Regions from separate parts of the Pseudoalteromonas sp. T1lg22 genome, predicted to be linked through region 3. Evidence: predicted binding sites of a transcription regulator. Region 3 holds the regulator's gene; each other region holds the start of a gene.
The links. Region 3 encodes LexA, which represses DNA repair genes until DNA is damaged. Its sites were predicted from a motif close to TACTGTATNNNNATACAGTA; they were not measured.

Region 1 (7,400 bases), on a different contig from region 3:
CGTGGTATGGAGTGATAAAAAGGTCGCCATTATCGGTGCTGGGCCGGCGGGACTCGGCTGTGCCGATGTGCTGGTGCGCAATGGAGTTAAACCCGTGGTGTTTGACCGTCACCCGGAAATTGGCGGTCTGCTGACCTTTGGTATTCCTTCGTTTAAGTTGGAAAAAGAAGTGATGCAACGACGTCGGGAAATCTTTACCGAGATGGGTGTCGAGTTTCGTCTGAACACAGAGGTGGGCAAGGATATCGAGCTGCAACAGATCATCGATCAGTATGATGCGGTCTTCCTCGGCGTCGGTACCTATCAAAGTATGCGTGCCAACCTTGAAAACGAGGATGCCGAAGGCGTGCACGACGCCCTGCCATTTTTAATTGGCAATACCAACCGAGTGATGGGCTATGAAGAGGGCGATGCTCCCTATCTTGATATGCAGGGTAAGCGGGTAGTGGTACTCGGTGGTGGTGATACCGCCATGGACTGTGTACGTACCTCGGTGCGTCAACAGGCGCAGCAGGTGATCTGTGCCTATCGCCGTGACGAAGAGAATATGCCCGGTTCTAAACGCGAGGTAAAAAATGCCAAGGAAGAAGGCGTCGAGTTTATGTTTAATGTTCAGCCTAAGGGCATAGTGGTGGACGAGCAAGGTCGGGTGAGCGGCGTTCGCATGGTGCATACCCAATTGGGCGAGCCCGATGAAAATGGCCGTCGTCGCGCCGAAGAAGTTCCCGACTCAGAGCATACAGTTGCTGCCGATGCGGTGTTGATGGCCTTTGGCTTTAAGCCCCATAAGATGGAATGGCTGGAGCCCTTTGGTGTGGAAATAAATCACTGGGGTGGCATTAATGCCCCAGAGCAGGGCGCCTTTACGCATCAGACCACTAACCCGAAAATTTTTGCCGGGGGTGATGTGGTACGGGGCTCGGATCTGGTGGTTACCGCCATCTTTGAAGGCCGTAATGCCGCAGAAGGCATTATGGATTACCTGGAAGTTTAATTTTGGATAAACCTTGGAAGCAGCAAAGCGGGCATTAGCCCGCTTTTTTTATGCGCTGTTTTTACTCATTGATAATGTTAAGCGTGAGCCGCAATCAGCTCCCTAGCATTGGCCAAGGTGGTTTTACTGATATTGTCACCGGCCAGCAGGCGGGCGATTTCATCAACGCGGCCTTGTTTATTAAGCGCCAGCATTTGTGTAAAGGTTTCATCATTGGCCACCTGTTTGCCCACGAAGAACTGGTTCATGGCGCTGGAAGCCACCTGGGGCAGGTGGGTCACACATATAACCTGAGTAGATTGGCCAAGGCGACGCAGCAACTTACCTACCGCTGCTGCGGTTGGCCCGGAGATACCTACATCCACTTCATCGAAAATAAGCGTTGGCGTGGTCACGCGCTGGGCGATGATCACCTGGATTGCCAAACTGATCCGCGAGAGCTCACCGCCAGAGGCAACCTTAGACAGCGCCTGCATGGGTTGGCCCGGGTTGGTGCTTACCAAAAATTCGATGCGGTCTAAACCAAGGCGGCTGGGTGTGCGCGCTGAGTCAAAATCGAGAGCAATGGCAAAGCGGCCATTTTCCATCGACAACTCATGCATACTGGCGCCGATCAGTTCGCTTAATTCTTGCGCCGCCTCTCTACGGCTGGCGGATAATAGCTCGCAGCACTGCTGATATTCATTAAGTGCTTCGGCTATCTCATCATCGAGCTGAGCCAAGCGTTGATCGTCAACACAGATTGCTTCCAGATCCGTTTTAATTTGCAGGTGATGTGCCACCAGAGCCTTAGGTTCAACCATATGCTTGCGCGCCAAGGTGATGGCAGTGCCAAGGCGTTCATCGAGCTGGGCTAAGCGCTCCGGGTCCAACTCAGCGCTATCGCAATAACCGCGTAGCTCGCGGCTTGCTTCTTCTACCTGCACGCAGGCGTCGTTAAGCATGGCGGCGATGCCTTCTAAGCTTGGGTCTATGGCGGCCAGCTCGCTAATGGCAATGGCGCTGTGCTGTAGGGCACCGTTAATGGTTTGCTCATCGCCTTCGTACAAGGCATAAAGTTGCTGCTGTGAGCCTTCCAGTAAGTGCTGGGCATGGCTAAGACGATTATGCTCCACCTCGATTTGCTCATATTCGCCGTCCTCCAGAGCAAATTCGTCGAGCTCGGCGACCTGATATTCAAGCAGTTGCTTTTGTGCTTGTTGTTGGGCGTGCTTGGCCTCTAACTCGCGTAGCTCCAGCTGTAACTTTTGGTATTGGCTAAAGCTTTTCGCCGTATTTTCAAGTAAGGATTTATGGCCGGCATAGCCATCGAGTAATTGCAGCTGATGGTCGTTTTTCAGCAACAACTGGTGCGCATGCTGACCATGGATGGATAATAAGTGCTGCCCCAATTCCTTTAACTGAGCGGCGGTAACACTGATGCCGTTGATATAGCTTTTGCTGCGGCCATTTTTCGCAACTACGCGTCGCAGCAGGCATTCTTGCTCATCTGCCTCCAGCATATGCTCTTGCAAAAACTGTTGAGCCTTGGGCAGGCGACTAATATCGAAACGGGCGCTAATGTCTGCCTGTTTGGCGCCGGGGCGCACGGCGGCAGCGTCGGCACGCTCACCTAAGCACAGAGAGAGGGCATCGATGGCAATCGATTTACCTGCACCGGTTTCCCCTGTGATTGCGGTCATACCGGCATGCCATTGGGTTTCAAGCTCGCTAACAATAGCAAAATTAGAAATAGTTAATCCCGAAAGCATACTGTTTATCCATCCAGTTATATACTAACTGTTAATCTATACAGTAGTCCGTTTTTTTGCAAATTAAATTTTAAACAATTTGCGCTTGCTCTGGCTCGGTGTATTTGTTGGCTGGCACTCTAAAGGTATCTTTTACTCGATACCTGGCTTAGGGAACGCTCTAAGCCATTTATCTTCTTGCCAGCGTCAATTAACTTGCTTTGAAAGCCGTGTAATTCCCGGTCGCTGATGTATTCCAAAGTAACTCTAATACAGGCGTGAGCCCCAATTTAGTTTTTGGCGCAGCACGTTATAGTAGGAGTAATCCGTGGGGTGAATTAAGCGCAGCGGCCTTTCTGCTTTTTTGATCACCACTTCATCGCCGGGCAGGGTGGCTAGCACCACATGGCTGTCGCAACTGACCTGCAGGCTGTCGGTATTATCCAAGCTCAGTTTAAGACGAATAACGCTCTCACCATCGACCACCAAGGGTCGGCTCGATAGGGTATGAGGGAACATGGGCACCAGGGCCATGGCATTAAGACCCGGAGTAAGAATAGGGCCGCCGCCAGACAGTGAATAGGCGGTGGAGCCGGTCGGCGTTGACACAATCAGGCCATCGGACTTTTGCGAAAACACAAAATCATCGTTAATAAAGCATTCGAATTCGATCATGTGTGCCACCTTGTCGGCGTGCAGCACAGCTTCATTCATCGCCGAGTTGGCACTTTTGAGCTCGGCATGACGAAATACTTCCACTTCCAGTAAGAAGCGTTTTTCTTCTATGTAATGGCCGCTGAGCACCTGCTCCAAGGCAGGCTCAAAGCCGTCCGGGTTAAGGTCGGTTAAAAACCCCAGGTTGCCGCGGTTTACGCCGATCACGCCAACATTAAAGCGGGCCAGTACGCGCGCGGCGCCAAGCATATTGCCGTCACCGCCGACCACTATGGCCAAGTCTGCTTGCTCACCTAGCTCGACCAAATCGACCAGATTGGCATCTTCGGGATTTGCCAATTGCCCGCCATAATGACGCTCCACCAAGACCCGGTAACCTAAAGCTTGCAAAAAGGCATAGAGGCGTTGTAATGTCAGCGCCGCGCCTTCATGATGTGCTTTACCAATTAAGCCAATAGTTTTAAAAGAAGCGCTCATATCTGTGCCATAAATGAAGTAACTCTTTATAGAGTAACGCAAAAGTGGTGGGGTTGAAACTGAGGCAAAGAGCCTAAATTATAACAATATGAAATTATCTCCACGTGATGAGCAGATATTCTCTGCGGTAATGAGTTTATACTGCGACGGTCAGGGTCAGCCGGTTGCCTCTTCTCGTATTGCCAAGCAAAAGGGGATGGCGGTGTGCAGCGCCACCGTACGCAACGCCATGGCACGCCTAGAAAAACTGGGCTTACTCTATTCGCCCCATACTTCGGCCGGACGTATTCCTACCCAGCAAGGCTTTGATTTTTGGTTCGATTCCTATTTTCATCTAGATCAGCTGGGTCAATATTGGCAGCCGCCACAGAAAAAACTGGTTGAATTTGCCCACCACCTGGCTCGGCGCTACAAGGTCTGTTGCTGTGTTGGTCTGCCTCAGGTCACCACTCAGTGGGTGTTCCGAGTAGAAGTGCTGGATTTTGACCGCACCCATTGGCTGGTGCTGCTGTTGGACCGCCAAGGTCAGGGCCACAATATTCTTATTACCAAGCCCCTTGAGGCCAATGATGATATTCGCTATCAGTTTGCGACCTGGTTGAATTCGGTTTTTGCGCAGCAAAACCTGCTTGAAGGACTGCACCGAATGAAGGCCATGAGCCGCACCGCGCCCCATTATTGTCATGGCTCCTTGGCGCAGTGGACGCGCGAGTTAGGAAATAAACTTGGCAGCGACAACAGTATAGTGGTCGGCGAAAATAACCTTTATGCCTACACAAATAGCGAGCAGGAACTCAACATAGGTGCGCGCTTCTTACATGGCATCGAAGATAAGCTGGCGTTTCGCAACGGTGTGTCCGTGTTGTTTGGCGATCAGTTGCCCTTACCGGGTTTTGAACCCTTCTTAGTTTTTAGCCTGGCTTACTTTGCCAACCAGGAATATCAAAGTCGATTTTGCGTGATCTTGCCCAAGTCGGCGCCGATTGAGGCGATCATTCAAGAATTTGCGCAAATCGAGCACCTTGACTCTTGAATCCGCTAAATACATCCCCATAATGAATCGCAGTTACGCAGTTTTTGGAGAATATAAAGATGTCTGAGCAACCACAGGCTAACGAACACGAACAGGAAAACGTCGAGGCTCAAGAAGAGCAAGAACAAGAGCAGGGCTCACAAGAGCAAAGCATTGAAGCTGAGTTAGCGGCTCTATATGCGGAATTAGAAGCTGCAAAGCAAACCGTTGAAGAGCAAAAAGACAGCGTGATTCGCGCCGCCGCCGAAGTTGAAAACATTCGTCGTCGTGCTGCACAAGATGTTGAAAAAGCACATAAGTTTGCGCTAGAGAAGTTTGCCAACGAACTGCTTCCGGTGATCGATAACCTAGAGCGTGCCATCGAGTTTGCTGACAAAGAAAATGAAGCCCTGGTTCCTATGCTTGAAGGCATCGAAATGACGGCCAAAAGCTTTGTTGAAGCAGTTGCCAAGTTCAATGTCGAAGTGGTTAACCCTCAGGGTGAGGCGTTTAACCCGGAACTTCATCAAGCCATGGCTATGCAACCGAGCGAAGATGTCGCACCTAATACCGTTATAGCGGTTATGCAAAAGGGTTACACCCTGAACGGTCGTTTGTTACGCCCGGCCATGGTTATGGTATCGAAAGCGCCTTAAGTTTTTGATTAATAGAAAAATGCCCACTTTTTAGTGGGCATTTTTTTTGCGTTGCCAAAGCTGAGTCACGGCGATTAGGATAATAGCCACAAACATCATGCTGGAGAAGGGCACCGCATTAACCGGGTGGATCAGCGCTAAAAAGGGTCCCACTAAAGCACCGCTGCCAAAGCGCAGTGTACCTATGACAGCCGTAGCCGTCCCCGAGTTACGTTCAAACTCCATTAGAATAAGGGCATCGGCATTTGAGGCGATAATGCCTAAACTCATCATCAGCGGCGCTATGCTCCACACTATGTAGTACAGCGACTGCTCCATCAGGCTAAAGGCCAACAAGGCGCTGCCGCTGACTAGCGCCAGAGCCAGACCAAAATACAGCATCTTGCGCGAGCCGACCTTAGGCACCACTCGGGTGTTAATAAAGTTACCCAGCATCAAGGCAATAACATTAAACGCAAACAGCACGCCAAAAAGTTGCTCCGAAACTTTAAAATAACCCAGGTAGATAAAAGGAACCGAGGTTAAAAAGCAGAAAAATGCAAAGGAGGCCAACATGGAGCTAAGTATATCGGCGCGAGCTTTGGCCTCACTGAGGACCACAGCATAGCTGGCAAAAAACAGCTTCAGACCACGGTGCTCACTGCGATAAATGGGTATATCGATCAGGTGCATCTGCACCCAGACAAGACATGAGAAGGCATAGCCACCGAGTACCAGAAATATCACCTGCCACTGTGCCAGGGTTAGAATTGCTGAGCCTATGCTGGGCGCCGCCAGGGGCGCAACCATCATGATCATCGACACATAGCTCATGCCCTTGGCGGTATTTTGCTGATAAATATGGCGGATAATGCCGGGCACCACCACGGTCGCGGCGGCGCCGGTAAAGGCCTGTACACTGCGCAGTAACCAGAATAAATAGATGTCTTCGCAAAAGGCCAAAGCCACCGAACTGAGCCCAAACAAGGCGAGGCCGATACGCGCCAAACGGCGACGACCCATTTGATCGGCAATGGGGCCAAAAAACAGCATGCCCAAGGCATAGCCAGCAAGGTATACGCTCAGGGAAATTTGCACCTGAGGCATGGTGGCGCCAAGATCCTTGGCGATTTGCACCATGGCTGGCAAATACATATCCACGGCCAGCGGCGTAATAGCCACAATACTGGCCAACAAAGGCAATAGCACACGCCGACTGGGCGTTCTTGTGTCGGTTAAGGACATAGATACAATATCTTCTAAGTTGGTGAAGGAGAGACTAGGGGAAAGTGCGCAGGCAGCGTCCAGTGCCTAGTTTGTTCACTATAGCACCAAGGTTTCGGCCAGAATAGGGGAACCTTATTAACATTATGTTAATTAGACACTTTATTCGACGCTAGGCGTTGCCTTTGTGGTTTGCTATGCTTGGCGCAAGAGAAAAATGGGAAGCATTAATAATGAAAAAACTAATCTTAGCCCTTAGTGTGGCGGCCGTTATCGCCGGTTGTAAAACCTCACCGACCGGACGCACTCAGGTGACCTTGTATTCCGATGCGCAAATGAGCCAGTTAGGCGGCGCCAGCTTTGAGCAGATGAAAAAAGAACAAAAGGTTAACACCGACTCGCGCACCAATGCCTATGTACAATGTGTGGCCGATGCGGTGATCCAGGTGTTACCGACAAAGTATGCGCAGCAAAAGTGGGAAGTGGTGGTATTCGAGGAAGACTCGGCCAATGCCTTCGCCCTGCCAGGCGGCCATATAGGTGTGCACACCGGCTTACTTAAGGTAGCGCAGAACCAGGATCAACTGGCCACCGTGATTGGCCATGAAGTGGGCCATGTGATCGCCGAGCACTCCAATGAGCGTGCTTCACAA
Region 2 (7,400 bases), on a different contig from region 3:
CTTTACGTGTAATAACGTTGATTACACCACCGATAGCGTCTGAACCGTATAGTGCTGAAGCACCGTCAGTTAGGATTTCAACACGCTCGATCGCTGCAACAGGGATAGAGTTCAAATCCTGGCTTGAACCAGTAAGTGTTGATTTAGGTAGACGACGACCATCTACAAGGATAAGAGTACGGTCTGAACCAAGACCGCGAAGGCTCACTGATGAAACACCCTGAGCAGAACTACCTGACTGAGGACGGAATGAACCTAAGCTGTTAACTGTAGTGTTACGTAGTAGGTCAGCTGCTGAAGCTTCACCGCTTAGCTCGATAGCTTCACGGTCGATAACTGTAATAGGTAAGTCACCAGCCATATCAGTACGCTTGATACGTGAACCGGTTACTTCAATACGCTCTACTTCTTCTGCACTTTCTTCAGCGGCCATAGCCGTAGCTGAAATACCAGCAGTTGAAGCAGCGCCAAAAACTAGCGCTAAGCGCACTGATTTTGCAATTTTGCTGTTTAACATTGGATTCTCCCTGGGTCACATTTTGGTGTGACTAATTATTTTTTGTTGTGAACAACTCTTAGCGAAATGTAACAAAATACACTTCCTAAAGAGATACTAAACAATTTGAGAAATACTGGTCAACAGCAAATTAACAACAAAAGCATAAAAAACAACGTTAAATAAACAAACTATTGCTTTATGTTTCTAAAATAAGCTTAAAAAACAACAATCTAAATATTCAATTACACAAGTGTAATCGTTATAAATTATTTTGTTACAGAAGCGGGAATTGTTTGCCCGAGTGGCCGTAATTAATGGTAATTCCAAGGCCCTGAAGGTCATCAATAATGGGTCTTAATTGCTTTTCCAAATAATGTTCTAAGTCCAGCGGTTGCGAGGTCGGCAGCAGCTTAGGCCCTGACAAGGTGATCACATAATGAACCCAGTCGCCCTTGCTTAACCCCTTAACAGAGCCTCGCGCCGCCCGTACATGAGGAGGGATAGCTTTTGTATACTGATCAGGGTCTTTACCCAAGCGTTTACTATAAGTAAGTAGTTTCACATCATCGCAGTGGTGCAACTTATCCAGATACTCTGCAACCACCTGTTGCAGGTCACCACCTGTAAATAAGGCATTAAATAAATCTTGTTGGAAATCCCGGGCGAACTGCGTCCAATCGCTACGCACCGACTCCATTCCTTTAAACACCAGACGATAATCCGCTTGTGCTAACAAGCCCGCATAACGTTTTTTGCTGCCAATATCTTTATGACGAGCTTTTGGCATAAAAAATGGCCTATACAAACTCTCATACTCTAACTCGAGATAACTGGTTAAGTTTAGGTTGTTTTTTAATCTATCACGCCATTTTTGGTTAATTTTTGCTACCAAGTCCGATGCAACGCGATGACTTTGCGCTTCATCCAGGTCCTTGGGCAGGGCCACAAAAGTTGAATCCGTGTCGCCGTAAATAACGGTAACACCCAAGTCTTCAAGCCACATTTTGGTGGTTTGCATAATTTCATGACCGCGCAAGGTGATGGAGCTTGATAACCTGGGATCATAAAAGCGACATCCCTTTGAACCGAGCACGCCGTAGAGACTATTCATAATAATCTTGATCGCCTGCTGCAAATGATGATCACCCTGGTTTTTAGCGCGTTGACGCGCCTCGGCTAAATTGGATACTAGTTGCGGCAGGTGGTGCTCGGTGCGGGAGAAATAAGCATGGTTAAACCCCGGCACACTGTCTTGCGGCTGCTGCAAACCCAGGATAAGCGCCATGGGGTCGATACAAAAGGTGCGAATAATGCTCGGATACAGACTTTTAAAATCGAGCACGGCAACGTTATCGTAAAGTCCTGGTGTGGAGTCCATCACATAGCCCCCGGGACTGTCGAAGCTCAGGCCATGATCGCCCAAGTTGGGGGCGACATAGCCACTGCGATGCAAATGGGGAAGATATAGATTGCTAAATGCCGCCACCGAGCCTCCAAGGCGCTCCAGAGGCAAACCGGTTAGCTGAGCACGGGCTACGGCAAATTCGCACAGTTCCAGCTTATTGAATATCGCCAGCACCAACTCACTGTCTTTGAGGTTGTATTCGGCTAACTTGAGTTTATCGTGATGGAAAAGATGCTGTATGGCGCCAAGTTTATCTCCCTGCTCTAGCAATTTACGCTCTGCGAGCACCTCGGCGGCGACATTATCCAGGCTGTAACTGCTAAAGTGATAAGTGGCATTTTTTAACATATCAATGCCATCGAGTACCACCCGCCCCGGTACTATTAGCTTATTAACTGACCGCCGCGCCAGATCATAGCTTCACCATCGCGTCCCAGGGTGAGCTCAATGCCCAATTGCTGGGCACGAAAACACAAAAGCTGCATATCAAAGTCGGCCACATTCCAGCCGATAATTAAGTCCGGATCTAAATTTTTAATTTGCTCAATAAGCGCATATAGAAGCGCAGCTTCGTCTTCTACGTAATCAAGCCAAGGTTGCTCCGGGCCTGCAATTGGACTTGGGCCTATCATAATCACCTGGCGGCTGTGCTCACTCACCAAGGCCACACTATATAAAATGCCCTCGGGACTGCACTCCAAGTCCAGCGATAACATGGAGAGCTTGGGACGAAAGCCATCATTAGCTTTAAAGCGCGCGTTACGAATTAGACGGTTATCACCGCCGGACGCTTCGCCTTGCACCCAAACACCACCGCGAATAAAGCGCTCCATTAAAAATTGTTCTTGCGGGCGGATATCATCCTCATAGAGTTCGATACCCTGCTCACGCAGTAACTCTCGGCCCTGGTAATAATCTTGCAAGGAAGAAAAATAAAGCGCACAGACTGGCTCACCCGCAAATGTTTTAAGCGTCAGAGCACGTTGCTGATACCGACTCTGCAGAGATGCTAAAATACGTTCGGCGCTCGCACTATTTTTTTGCGCGATAAAAAACACCGCCTTTTGCGCCGTCGATATGACCTTAACCGGACCACGTTCGGTAGCCAGCCAGGCAACATAATAAATACCATGGCGACGCTGTTGCGTTTGCATGGAAAGGATAAAACCGGCGGTGGCGGGGTTAGGCGTAGACAAGGCGGGTTCACTCAAACATCAGATATGGCACCAGTGTAACCAAGCAGCGCCATAATTACAGCAGCTAAAGATGCCAAGTAGCAGACTGGTCGTTGACTAATCCTTGAGTCTTTCTTCTAGTCCCCCTAGAATATCAGCACTGTAAATATATACATAAGTTAAATCATGCTCTCCGATCCGCTTAAAAAGACCATACGTACCGCTCATCAGCGGATCGCTGCCAGCCTTGAGGATTATAGACCCAGGCCAAGCCAAAACTACCTGGTGGCGGAAATAGCCAAAACTTTGGCCGGTGAGTATGACAAAAAGCAACGCATCTGCGTCATCGAGGCGGGCACGGGTACGGGTAAATCCCTGGCCTATTGTTTGGGTGCCCTGCCCATCGCCCTCAAGGCAAATAAGAAGTTAGTTATTTCTACCGCAACTGTGGCGCTGCAAGAGCAACTACTATTTAAAGAGTTGCCATTTTTTGCCGAGCACAGTGGCCTGACCTTTAGTTATGACCTGGTGAAGGGACGAGGCCGCTATATTTGTGCCCACAAGCTGGAAAATGCCGTCAACGGCGATGAACAGCAAATGGCGCTAATGCCCACACTTAGCTCGCCGCTCAGTGAGATGGAGCAAAAATGCCTGAAGCAATTGCATCAAGCCTACAGCAATAAAAAGTGGCAGGGCGACAGAGACTCCTGGGCCGATGTAATACCGGATAGAGTCTGGGGGTTGATCAGCGGTGATAAGCATTCCTGCCAACGGCAGATGAAGGCACACCAAACCTGCCCCTTCCATCTGGCGCGCAATAAAATTGCGCAAATGGATGTACTGGTTGCCAACCATAGTTTGTTACTAGCAGACCTAGAGCTTGGCGGCGGGGTTATTTTACCCGAGCCGGAAAACTGTATTTATGTGATAGACGAGGCTCATCACCTCGCTCACATTACCCGAGACTTCTCCTCCGCCGCAGCGACCATCAAGGGTACCCAGGACTGGCTGGAGAAGCTGCTCAAGTTCAGCGGCAAAATGGCACAAGCCATTTTTAGCGCCAGTGCTGCCGGCAGCCAATTTAAGCTAAACGATGCCGTCGATGATATCGGTCGTGGCCATAAAGCCGTGTTGACCATGCTCGATAGCGCCGCCTATGAATACAATGAAGATCATACCTATCGCTTCGCCCATGGCCGCTTACCTGAGCAGCTTACACAGCAGGCACAGGACATAGGCGAGGCAGCAAAAACCGCGCTGCGCATCCTAAATAAAATGCATGAAGCGCTCAGCAGCGACGTTAACGACGGCGATGTGAAGGGCTTTATCGCCGAGCCCTTGTTGGCTGAAAGTGGCCAATACATCGCCCGTTTAGAAACCCTGTATAAACTTTGGTCCAGCTACAGTAAACACAGTGAAAGCGTGCCCCATGCCCGCTGGATAAAGCGCATGGAGTACAAAAATCACCATGATTACCTGCTCAGCGACTGCCCTATCGAAGTGGGTTTTTATCTTAAAGACAAATTATGGCGAGAATGCGCCGGTGCCGTGCTCTGTTCGGCCACACTCACGGCTCTAGGTTCGTTTGAACATTTTGCCCATGAAAGCGGCCTGCGTGGCGAGCCCGGTGTTAAGTTTATCAAGGTGCCTTCACCCTTTGATTACCCGCAGCAAGCCCTGTTACATATTCCAAAAACCGAATGTGAGCCCACAGATAAAGCCTTTAGCGACTATCTGGTCAAGGCCTTGCCCCAGAGTTTACAAAAGGATCGCGCCAATCTAGTGTTGTTTGCCTCTTATTGGCAAATGCAGCATGTTGCCGAGCGTCTGCGCAAACAAGGCTGGGACATATTAATGCAGGGGGAAATATCCCGAGATGCCCTGGTGCGCCGTCATAAAAAACGCATTGACGATGGCCAAGGCAGCATTTTATTTGGTACCCAAAGCCTATCCGAAGGCCTTGATTTACCTGGCGATTACCTCACTAACCTGGTGATCACCAAGATCCCTTTTGCGGTACCTACCTCGCCCATTGAAGAAGCTCAAGCCGAGTTTGTGCAAAGCAAAGGCGGTAACCCGTTTTTATCCATTACCGTGCCCGATGCGGCTAAGAAATTAGTGCAAAGCTGTGGTAGACTGCTGCGCAAAGAACGCGATAGCGGTCGCATTACTATCTACGACAGGCGCTTAGTCAGCAAAAGATATGGTAAGGCGATGCTTGATACCTTGCCGCCATTTAAAAGACAAATTGACTGATCATGTTTGAATTAGCGATCGACCCCTCTACTTGGGCAATACTGTGCGCCGTGGCACTGGCCGCCGGTTTTATCGATGCCATTGCCGGCGGTGGTGGCATGCTCACTGTGCCCGCTTTACTCACCGCTGGACTGCCGCCTCATTTAACCTTAGGCACCAACAAGTTGGCTGCCAGTTTCGGCTCACTGACCGCCAGCGTCACCTATTACCGTAAGCGCTTATTCGACCCGGCATTTTGGGCTGGCTCAATTCTCGCCACCGCGATTGGTGCGGCCATAGGCACCTTGATCGTTGACCGTCTCAGCATCGAATTTTTAAATAAACTGATCCCCGTGGTGATCATCCTGGTGGCCATTTATTCTTTGTTTGGCAAGCTCAGCCCTGAGCAGAGCGATAAACTGCCCGTCCTCACCCCCTTACTGCGTGTTAAACAATGGTTGCAAGGGTTAGCGCTGGGCTTTTTTGACGGCATCGCCGGCCCGGGCACAGGCACCTTCTGGACAGCCACCAACAGCGTTTTATACAAGATGAACTTATTGCTGAACTGCGGCCTGGCGCGCTCGATGAACTTTGTCAGCAACTTTATATCCCTGATCACCTTTGTCGCCCTGGGTCACGTGAATTTTATCCTCGGCATTACCATGGGGATGTTTTTAATGTTCGGCGCCTGGCTGGGTGCCCACTCAGCCATTCGCTTTGGCTCTAAGGTGATCCGCCCGGTATTTAATACTGTGGTGATCCTGCTGGCGCTAAAACTTGTTTATGAGGCCTATCTCTAATGGCGCGTGCCGATGCCCTGACTCGATTAAAGCAGCAAGTGCAGCGTTTGCGCCACGATGCGGAGCAATTTGATAAGGCCAAGTGGTTTGCCAAAAACCGCTATATGCAGAACCAGCACGCCCTCTTTGAGCGTTCGGTATTCAATACCAGAAGTATGCAGTTACTCGACTATGTGGATGAAGTAGAGCAACAGCTTGAGCGACTCGGACGCAGCGAACTGCAAGCGGCGCGCCACCAGTACACTTTTGCCCTGACCCAGTTAAGCGAGCAAATAGAAGCCATAGTCAAAGTATTAAAAGCTACGCCGGTTTGGGAAAAGGAAAATACCCCAAGTAGCCGGGCGAGAAAATACCAAAAGGCGGTGCAGCAGCTCATTCAGCCCACCAGTGAGCTCTATCAGGAGCTGGCCAAAAACCATGAGTTTGAACGCCGCTTAGAGCTGATGATAAGCGAACGTCGGCAGCTGTTACACAAGGCTCAGGGCGAGCAAGCAACCCAGTTAAATAAAGAAATATTGGCATTGCACGCACGTTTGGGACGCTGTCGTAAAGCCATAGGTGCCTGCGAAGAGCGCATTCAATACGCGGAAAAACAGCAAGCGCGATGAATGTATTTTATCATCCCCTGTATTCGGCACTGCCCTTACCGGCGCACCATCGCTTTCCCATACATAAATATCGGCTGCTATACGAGCGCTTGCTCGCAGATCATGAGCTTGGCAAAGCTGTGCACTTACACTGCGCCGAGCCCGCAACAAAAGAGCAACTAGCTCGGGTTCACACACCAGAATATATAGATGACTTTATCGGCGGTACCCTGCCCGCCAGCGCCCAAAAACGCATAGGTTTCCCCCACAGCGACGCCCTGGTGGCACGCACCTTACAGTCTGTTGGCAACTCTCTGGGCGCCGCCTATTGTGCGCTGGAACACGGCATAGCGGTAAACCTGGCCGGTGGTTATCATCATGCCTTTGCCGGCAATGGCAGTGGCTACTGTATCTTTAACGATCTCGCCATTGCCGCCCGTGAGCTAATACAGCAAGGGCGTGCAGATACCGTGCTACTGCTTGATTTGGATGTCCATCAGGGCGATGGCAGCGCCAGTATTCTCGGCGATGATGCGGATATCATCACCCTCTCCTTGCATGGCGAGCAAAACTTTCCCCGTCTTAAACAAAGCTCGGATTATGATTTCCCGCTGCCGACGGGCTGCGACGATGCCCTTTATCTGGACACCCTGGAAACGGCGCTTAATCTGGTACTACGCCTGCATCAACCGGACATAA
Region 3 (7,400 bases):
TGCTGGAACATCACGGGATCGCCACCACCGGCGGCATTAAAGAAGTCGGTGCCGAAGTATTTATCCGTCAGTACCATGGTCACTGCCCCCGCCAGCACAGGCATCACCGCAATCAGCAGGAAGGCGGTGATCAGCCAGGTCCATACGAACAGCGGCAGCTTCATCCACTTCATGCCCGGCGCTCTCAGGTTGACGATAGTCACTATGACGTTAATGGCACCCATAATGGAGCTGATACCCATAATATGGATGGCAAACACAAACAGCGCGGTATTGTCGTTGCTGTAGGTGGTCGACAGCGGCGCGTAGAAGGTCCAACCGAAGGCCGGGCCGCCCCCATCCATAAATAGCGACATCAGCAAGATGGCAAAGGCGAAGGGCAGGATCCAGAAGCTCCAGTTGTTCATGCGCGGCAAGGCCATGTCCGGCGCCCCGATCATCATGGGGATCATCCAGTTGGCCAGGCCGGTAAAGGCCGGCATCACCGCACCGAAGACCATGATCAAGCCATGCACCGTGGTCATCTGGTTAAAGAAGTGCGGGTCGACCAATTGTAATCCCGGCTGAAACAGCTCGGCGCGGATCACCATGGCCATGGCGCCGCCGGTTAAAAACATCAGCAGCGAAAACAGCAGGTATAGCGTGCCTATGTCTTTATGGTTAGTGGTAAAGAGCCAGCGTTTAATGCCAGTCGCAGGCCCGTGATGTTCGTGTGTTGCAGCTGCTGTACTCATTGTTCTTCCCCATCAATAAAGGCCTGGATCGCACTTGGTTGCACCGTATCGCCGGTGTCATTACCAAAGGCATTACGCTGGTAAGTAACAACGGACGCGAGCTCTTTAATAGTGAGCTGGCTAACAAACGCCTGCATGGCGGTGCCAGGTTTACCGTGTACCACGATATCGATGTGGTCTTTGATTTCGCCGGTCGCGATTGGGCTGCCCTTGATTGCCGGGAATACTCCGGGAACGCCGAGACCAGTCGGTTGGTGACAGGCTACGCAGCGGGTCATATAGATCTTCTCACCAGTGCTCATGAGCTCGTCATGAGACAAGGTTTGGTCGAGTAAGGCAGCATCGGCATCGGCCTGGTCTAACATCGCTTGTTTTTGCGCCGCCAGCCAGATATCAAACTCCTCAGGGGATTTCGCTTCAACCACCACGGGCATAAAGCCGTGGTCCTGACCACACAGCTCGGCACATTGACCGCGATAGATACCCGCTTCGTTAACCTTGGTCCAGGCCTCGTTGATAAAGCCTGGGTTGGCGTCTTTTTTCACCGCAAAGTCCGGCACCCACCAGGAGTGAATAACATCGTCAGAGGTCATCAGAAAACGCACTTTTTTACCGGTTGGGATCACCAGTGGCTTATCCACTTCCAGCAGGTAGTTTTCGCCTTTATTCTCGGCATTTTGAATTTGCTCCTGAGGGGTGGCCAACAGCGAATAAAAGCCCAGATCATGGCCCATGTATTCGTAATGCCACTTCCACTGCGAGCCGGTCACCTTAATGGTGATGTCCGCCTTGCTGGTGTCTTCCATGGCGATCAGGGTCTTGGTCGCCGGCACCGCCATGCCGATAAGGATAAGAAAGGGAATAGCGGTCCAAAGAATTTCGACCTTAGTGCTTTCATGGAAGGTGGCGGCGGTAACGCCCTTGGATTTACGGTGCCTGAGCAAGGCCCAAAACATGACCGAGAATACGATCACCCCAATCACACAGCAGATGATAAATATCGTCATATGCAATTGGTAAACATTCTCGCTGATATCCGTCACCCCGGGGCGCAAGTTGTACTTGCTGTTGGCCAAGGCCAGATGGGGAGCAAACAAACACAGCAACATGAGGGAGCAAAGCTGCTTCATGTACCATCTCCTTAACTACGCGCAACGCAAAAAGGGAAGAGGCAATTACTGCTAGCCAATCTTCGTTATTATTATGCTTGGACTGGCCGATTCAATTTTCTGCAAACAAAGTGCGCAAAAAGCAACCAGCAAAGCCTGTAATATAACAATTAGTCAAGATTTGAACGAATAGCAAGAAATGAAGCGTTTTTGTTTTTCTTTTTTAAATAAATATTTGGGGGATATTCAAACTGTTAGCGCGTAAGAAAAGAAGGGAGAAAAGCGCCGTAAAACCCCCAATAAACGGCGTATCGGGGGCAAAAATACCGAATAAAACCTACATCCAGTCGGCGTTTCGAATTACACCAACCGCTAAGCCCTCAATATCAAAGGATTCATGTTCTAAATCGACTTCGATAGGAGCAAATTCTTCGTTTTCCGCATGCAGGAAAACCTTGCGACCGGCCTTTTCCAGGCGCTTCACGGTTACGTCGTCACCCACTCGGGCTACCACCACCTGACCGTTTTCGGCCACTTGCGCACGGTGTACCGCCAGCAGATCGCCATCAAGAATGCCGATATCCTTCATACTCATGCCGTTAACCCGTAGCAGATAATCCGCCGCCGGTTTAAACAACATGGGGTCGATTTGGCAATGGCTCTCGATATGCTCCTGCGCCAAAATGGGCTCACCGGCGGCAACCCGACCGATTAACGGCAGGCCTAATTGCTCCGGCTCTTCTTCCTCAACCAGCTGAATACCGCGGCTGGCACCGGGTTTCATTCTGATCACCCCTTTTTTGGCCAGCGCCTTAAGGTGCTCCTCGGCGGCATTGGCACTGCGAAAACCTAATGTTTGTGCAATTTCGGCGCGCGTCGGCGGCATGCCGGTATCTTTAATAAAGACTTTGATCAGCTCTAAAATTTGAGATTGGCGATTAGTTAAAGGGCGCATACAACTGGTTTTCCATACAGTACATTTAACTGTGAGTATATACAGTTGTCAGAAAATCGCAAATATATTCAATGATTTTGCTGCTGCCACAGTCAGGAGTTATTTCTAAGCTGTATCAGCGACTGCGCAAATACTTAAAAAAGCGCCTACAGTTATAGGTAGCCGATTTCGCATCGAAGCATTTTAAATGAAAGAAGGAACCCAATATGCTCTGTATCAGCCTAGATAATGAACATGATATTGGCGTATTTACCCCCCATGGCGAGTTGTCTGCCGCCGACTTTATAGCCGCCGTACGTATTATAGATCCCTATATAGAACGTCATGGTGGACTCAAGGGGCTGATGATAGCCACCCGTCACTTTCCCGGCTGGGATTCGTTTGCGGCCTTGTCAGCGCACCTGCGCTTTGCCCGCGACCACCATAAGAGAATCAGCAGGATAGCCGTAGTTACCGACTCTCCCCTGGCCATGCTCGGCGAGCATTTAACGGCGCATTTTATCAGTGCCGAAATCAGAGCCTTTCAATATGACCAGATGGAGCAAGCACGTAACTGGGTGAGTGAGGCCGATTAAAAACTGCTGTTGGGCGTTTCTAAAAATGCTATTTCCTCTGGTGTCGACCGACGCCCGAGTATAGCGTTGCGATGCGGGTAGCGACCAAAGCGGTCGATGATCGCCTTATGGGTCAGCTCATAGGAATAACTCTCCAAAGGCCGAAACAGGTGCTCGGCAAGCATATGAATGACGGCACTTTCACTGTGCATATAAGGCATGTATAAAAAGCCACGCTCCTGCTCATTGAGCAGCAGGTCGTAGCCCTTTTCTACCGCATGCTGAGCCAGGCACAAGGCCTGAGCATCCTGGGCAAAGGCGCTGGCGGTATCGCGATAGATATTACGGGAGAATTGATCGAGCACGATAATTTCACTCAGGGCACCGTGGGCACTGCTACGCCAATGATAGAGCTCCCCCCGACTGGCGGCGCGGTGAGTCTTGGCAAACAGCTCGGTAACCCTGGCATCGAAGGTCGCACTCTTTTTAAACCAGTCCTCGCTGTTGCATTGGTTAAACCAGAAATCATACACGGATTGAAAGTCCATAGACCCTCCTTCAACATTTACACCCAGGTCGTTACTGACAGTCTAGTCAAATCCGGCCCTCAGGTGATAGCCAGGCCGCCGAAGATATCGCCGCCCCGTTCCTCTTTTTGCGCTCGCTAACCGTCGTAAAAGGCTTGCAGAAGCCCAGGCGAGTGCAGCACTATGTGGAGCACAGTGCCAATGAGTGCAAATAACCCCCGTTAACCATGCCGCCGTATAAGGAATCTGTATGAGTATTCAGAATCATGAAAACGATCTACCGGTCACTGAGCAGCCAGACTCGAGTGTAAGCGAAAACACCCCAAGTATTTGGGCTCAGGAAATCGATTTTGATCTGTGTCGCAAACTCGACCTCGGCGTCGGCGCCAAGGGCACGCTTATGACCAAACTCGGCATTGAAATCAGCGAAATCGGCCCGGATTACCTGGTGGCCACCATGCCTATCGACAACGAGCTCTACAACCCCATCGGCATAGTCCACGGCGGCGCCTACGTGGTACTGGCCGAAACCGTCGCCAGCTACGCCGCCAACTTCGCCGTCGACATCAATAAATATTACTGCGTCGGCCAGGAGATCAACGCCAATCACCTTAAAGCCTCACGCACCGGCACTCTCAAAGCCGTAACCAGACCCGTACACCTAGGCGGCCGCTCATCGGTATGGGAGATTAAGATCTACAACAGCGCCGGCGATTTGTGTTGTATTTCAAGGATGACAGCGGCTGTGGTGGAGAAAAGAAGTAAAAGCGCTGGGCTTTAATGCGGGATTGTTCTAGCGTCTTGTCTGTAGGCGAGGCTTTAGCCTTGCGAAAGGCCCTTCGATTTTAGATCTTGTCGCGGTGGCGACGACACCCAAAGGGAGAGTGATTCGACTCCCCCTTTGGAAACCCCCCGAACCCGTGATTCGCTAATGCTTCCGAACTCGGGTTTTTGTTAAGCGTTTCGTTTTGCTTTCGACACGGTTTAACGAGGTGTCCTACCTCGGTAAACCTAGCTCGATATCCCTATCTCGCTGTCTCTAGCACACTCCACAACAAAAACCGATTTCTACAGCGCGAATCAAAACGGGGGATCGATACCTGTTAGTTGTGAGGTGTCCGAGAAGGCGCTAAGTGCCAAAAGCGGACTGTGGGAACGCCCGCATAAGAAGCGGGTCAATTAATTGGACGCTTTTTTGCGTCGTTTATCTTTGCAAAAAATCGGACAAATTGAGCCGTCTGACTTAATGCGCTTGTTATATTTAATTATTCCTAGACTCTTTTACGATTCTGTAACGAAAATCAGATAAATAACCAATTATAATAAGTAGGAATGCTGAGTTGAAGTCTCCTTCAACAAGTAAAGTCCAAAAGCTTTTTTCAGTGTTGTACCCAATCGTAAAAAACACCATTAAAGATACTATCCAAACAAACTTAAGTGTCCATGAGTATTCGCCAAAAAACCATTGTGAGAAACTCCTTTTTACTTTTATATCTTCCATTAATATTACTCCGTAGTCTGATTTTAAATATAACGCCCGCAACATGGGCGACCAATGTTGTGCGCCTTTTGCGCAATAATGGGAGCAAAGCGACCGCGCAAAAGGTGCACAGCGTTGGGCGTCCCGCGAAGGCCCGAAGGGCTGTAGCGTATTGCTTGCGCTTGTTATGTTTTAACCCACGAACGAGATTGCTAAGAATATTGCCGCAACAACGGCCGCAAAAGCAAACATTAGGCCCAATTGGCGACGCCCTTGGAAGTTTCTCTCCCTTTCATGAAATAGAGATTTGAGCCCTGCCTCATCTAAATGAGAACAATGGGAGCACTCTCCTTTCCTAGTATCGTAATGGTAAAAGCAGCGCTGGCACTTTCTAAAGTACTTACGATGTTCAAGTAACTCTTTGAATTTATATAGCGCTGTTCCAAATGCCATACGAACCTCGAAAAACATAACGCCTCAATATGGGGCGCATAAATGCATGGCTATACTTAGCGACGAAGGAGCACAAGCCATGCGTTTTGCGTCCATGCCATAATTGACTTGTTAGCTTTCAATTGCATACCTTAGCCTGATGTTGAGCCTATCGTTTAAGAACACATCTGCTTTTTTAAAAAAACTAAGTGCTGCATTGACTGGTTCAAATCCGCAGGCAATTAAAATGGAAACCTCTTTATTTTTGGTGTCAGGAAAATCACTGAACAATTGTCCTGATTCCACAAAAGAAATATACGTATTCAATTTCTGTTGCAATGCTAATAAGTGTTCTTGTGGCTCTGACCAATCAAGATGATCAGTAATCAGTAACACCACATCATTATGTTCATCGCTGCGAATGACTGAGTCAATCGTTTGGCTATCAGTTATAGACATACCATCCTTGAAAGCTAACATGTTTATAGCGAGCTAATCGCGCGTTTTTCTACCGAAACATTGCTCGCTTTTATGATTGGTCTATTTGTATCAAACAATGTAAGTTGCTGCCACTTTTAGGATTCATTCACTATAAGAATATTGTGTATGGGATAAAAACGAGCGCTTGGGTCGTTTTCCTGAATATGCACGCAATTTGCGTTATAAACGGTTTAGTCGAAAATTATCAACGGCCGCTTCGCTCTAATCCAACTTACAGTTTGCGTTAGCCTAAATTGAAACGCAGGTGTATCAGCCTAATCCCGTTTAAATTCGCGCTGGAGAAATCAGCTTTTGTTGCGGCGCGTGGCTAAGACAGCAAGGCACGATGCCGAGCTAGATTTATCGGCACAGGGAAGTGCCGTTAAATCGTGTCGCAGCCTAAGCGGAGCGTTTAGCAAAAACCTGAGTTCGGAAGCATTGGCGAATTACGGGCGCCTCGGGGTTCCAAGGGGTGACGAGTGACCGACGATTGATAATCGTCGCAGCACGAGGAAGTGGAGGCAAGGATGCCGACAGGAACCAGGCTTCAGGGACGAATTACTTGCACCTAAGGTGATTTTTATCTCAAGTTGCCGTCGCCAACGCGACAAGAACTCACTGTGCAAAGCTGTGGGGAGTTTTAACGGAAGAAGTGAATAAGTTCACACAACCAAGCTTTAAAAGCTGTAGAAGGAATCACAGGAGTGATAAAGGCCGCTGATGCGGCCTTTGGTTTGTTTGTAGGAAGCTGAGAGCTTACAAGCAAGGTTGCAAGGCTACGCCTTGCCAACACCAACGCAACTGTACGCCCTCCCGCTCCTCGCAGAGCTCGTCGCCTTCAAGCGGCGCGAGTGAAATTGTTCACTCGCTTATTTCCGCTTTCAGCCTTCACGGCCGTGAAGGTGGTCTTCTCAACTTTCAGGCACAAAAAAGGCCGCTAAAAGCGGCCTTTTTTCTTGAGAGTAACTATTACTCTACGATAGTTGCTACAACACCAGCACCTACTGTACGACCACCTTCACGGATCGCGAAACGTAGACCTTCGTCCATCGCGATTGGGCAGATTAGTTCAACAGTCATCTTGATGTTGTCGCCAGGCATTACCATTTCTACGCCGTCTGGTAGTTGG

Region 1: a site for LexA is predicted at 2,772-2,791, ahead of recN (DNA repair protein RecN). Genes of this name have one in related genera too.
Region 2: a site for LexA is predicted at 3,238-3,257, ahead of dinG (ATP-dependent DNA helicase DinG). Genes of this name have one in related genera too.

The regions. Positions count from the first base shown of each region.
Region 1 is NZ_PQBY01000023.1:215,790-223,189, reverse strand. Features, by position in the region: gene C2M24_RS14010 (FAD-dependent oxidoreductase) at 1-994, shown strand, start outside; gene recN (DNA repair protein RecN) at 1,072-2,745, opposite strand; gene nadK (NAD(+) kinase) at 2,992-3,876, opposite strand; gene C2M24_RS13995 (HrcA family transcriptional regulator) at 3,965-4,909, shown strand; gene grpE (nucleotide exchange factor GrpE) at 4,969-5,544, shown strand; gene C2M24_RS13985 (multidrug effflux MFS transporter) at 5,575-6,768, opposite strand; gene C2M24_RS13980 (M48 family metallopeptidase) at 6,981-7,400, shown strand, end outside.
Region 2 is NZ_PQBY01000023.1:161,496-168,895, forward strand. Features, by position in the region: gene C2M24_RS13715 (TonB-dependent receptor) at 1-517, opposite strand, end outside; gene C2M24_RS13720 (DNA polymerase II) at 774-2,252, opposite strand; gene C2M24_RS13725 (3'-5' exonuclease) at 2,288-3,100, opposite strand; gene dinG (ATP-dependent DNA helicase DinG) at 3,266-5,335, shown strand; gene C2M24_RS13735 (TSUP family transporter) at 5,338-6,114, shown strand; gene C2M24_RS13740 (primosomal replication protein) at 6,114-6,722, shown strand; gene C2M24_RS13745 (histone deacetylase family protein) at 6,719-7,400, shown strand, end outside.
Region 3 is NZ_PQBY01000016.1:358,339-365,738, forward strand. Features, by position in the region: gene ctaD (cytochrome c oxidase subunit I) at 1-734, opposite strand, end outside; gene coxB (cytochrome c oxidase subunit II) at 731-1,864, opposite strand; gene lexA (transcriptional repressor LexA) at 2,181-2,798, opposite strand; gene C2M24_RS11360 (STAS/SEC14 domain-containing protein) at 3,005-3,373, shown strand; gene C2M24_RS11365 (DUF924 family protein) at 3,370-3,900, opposite strand; gene C2M24_RS11370 (PaaI family thioesterase) at 4,130-4,660, shown strand; gene C2M24_RS11385 (DUF6572 domain-containing protein) at 5,924-6,250, opposite strand; gene tuf (elongation factor Tu) at 7,241-7,400, opposite strand, start outside.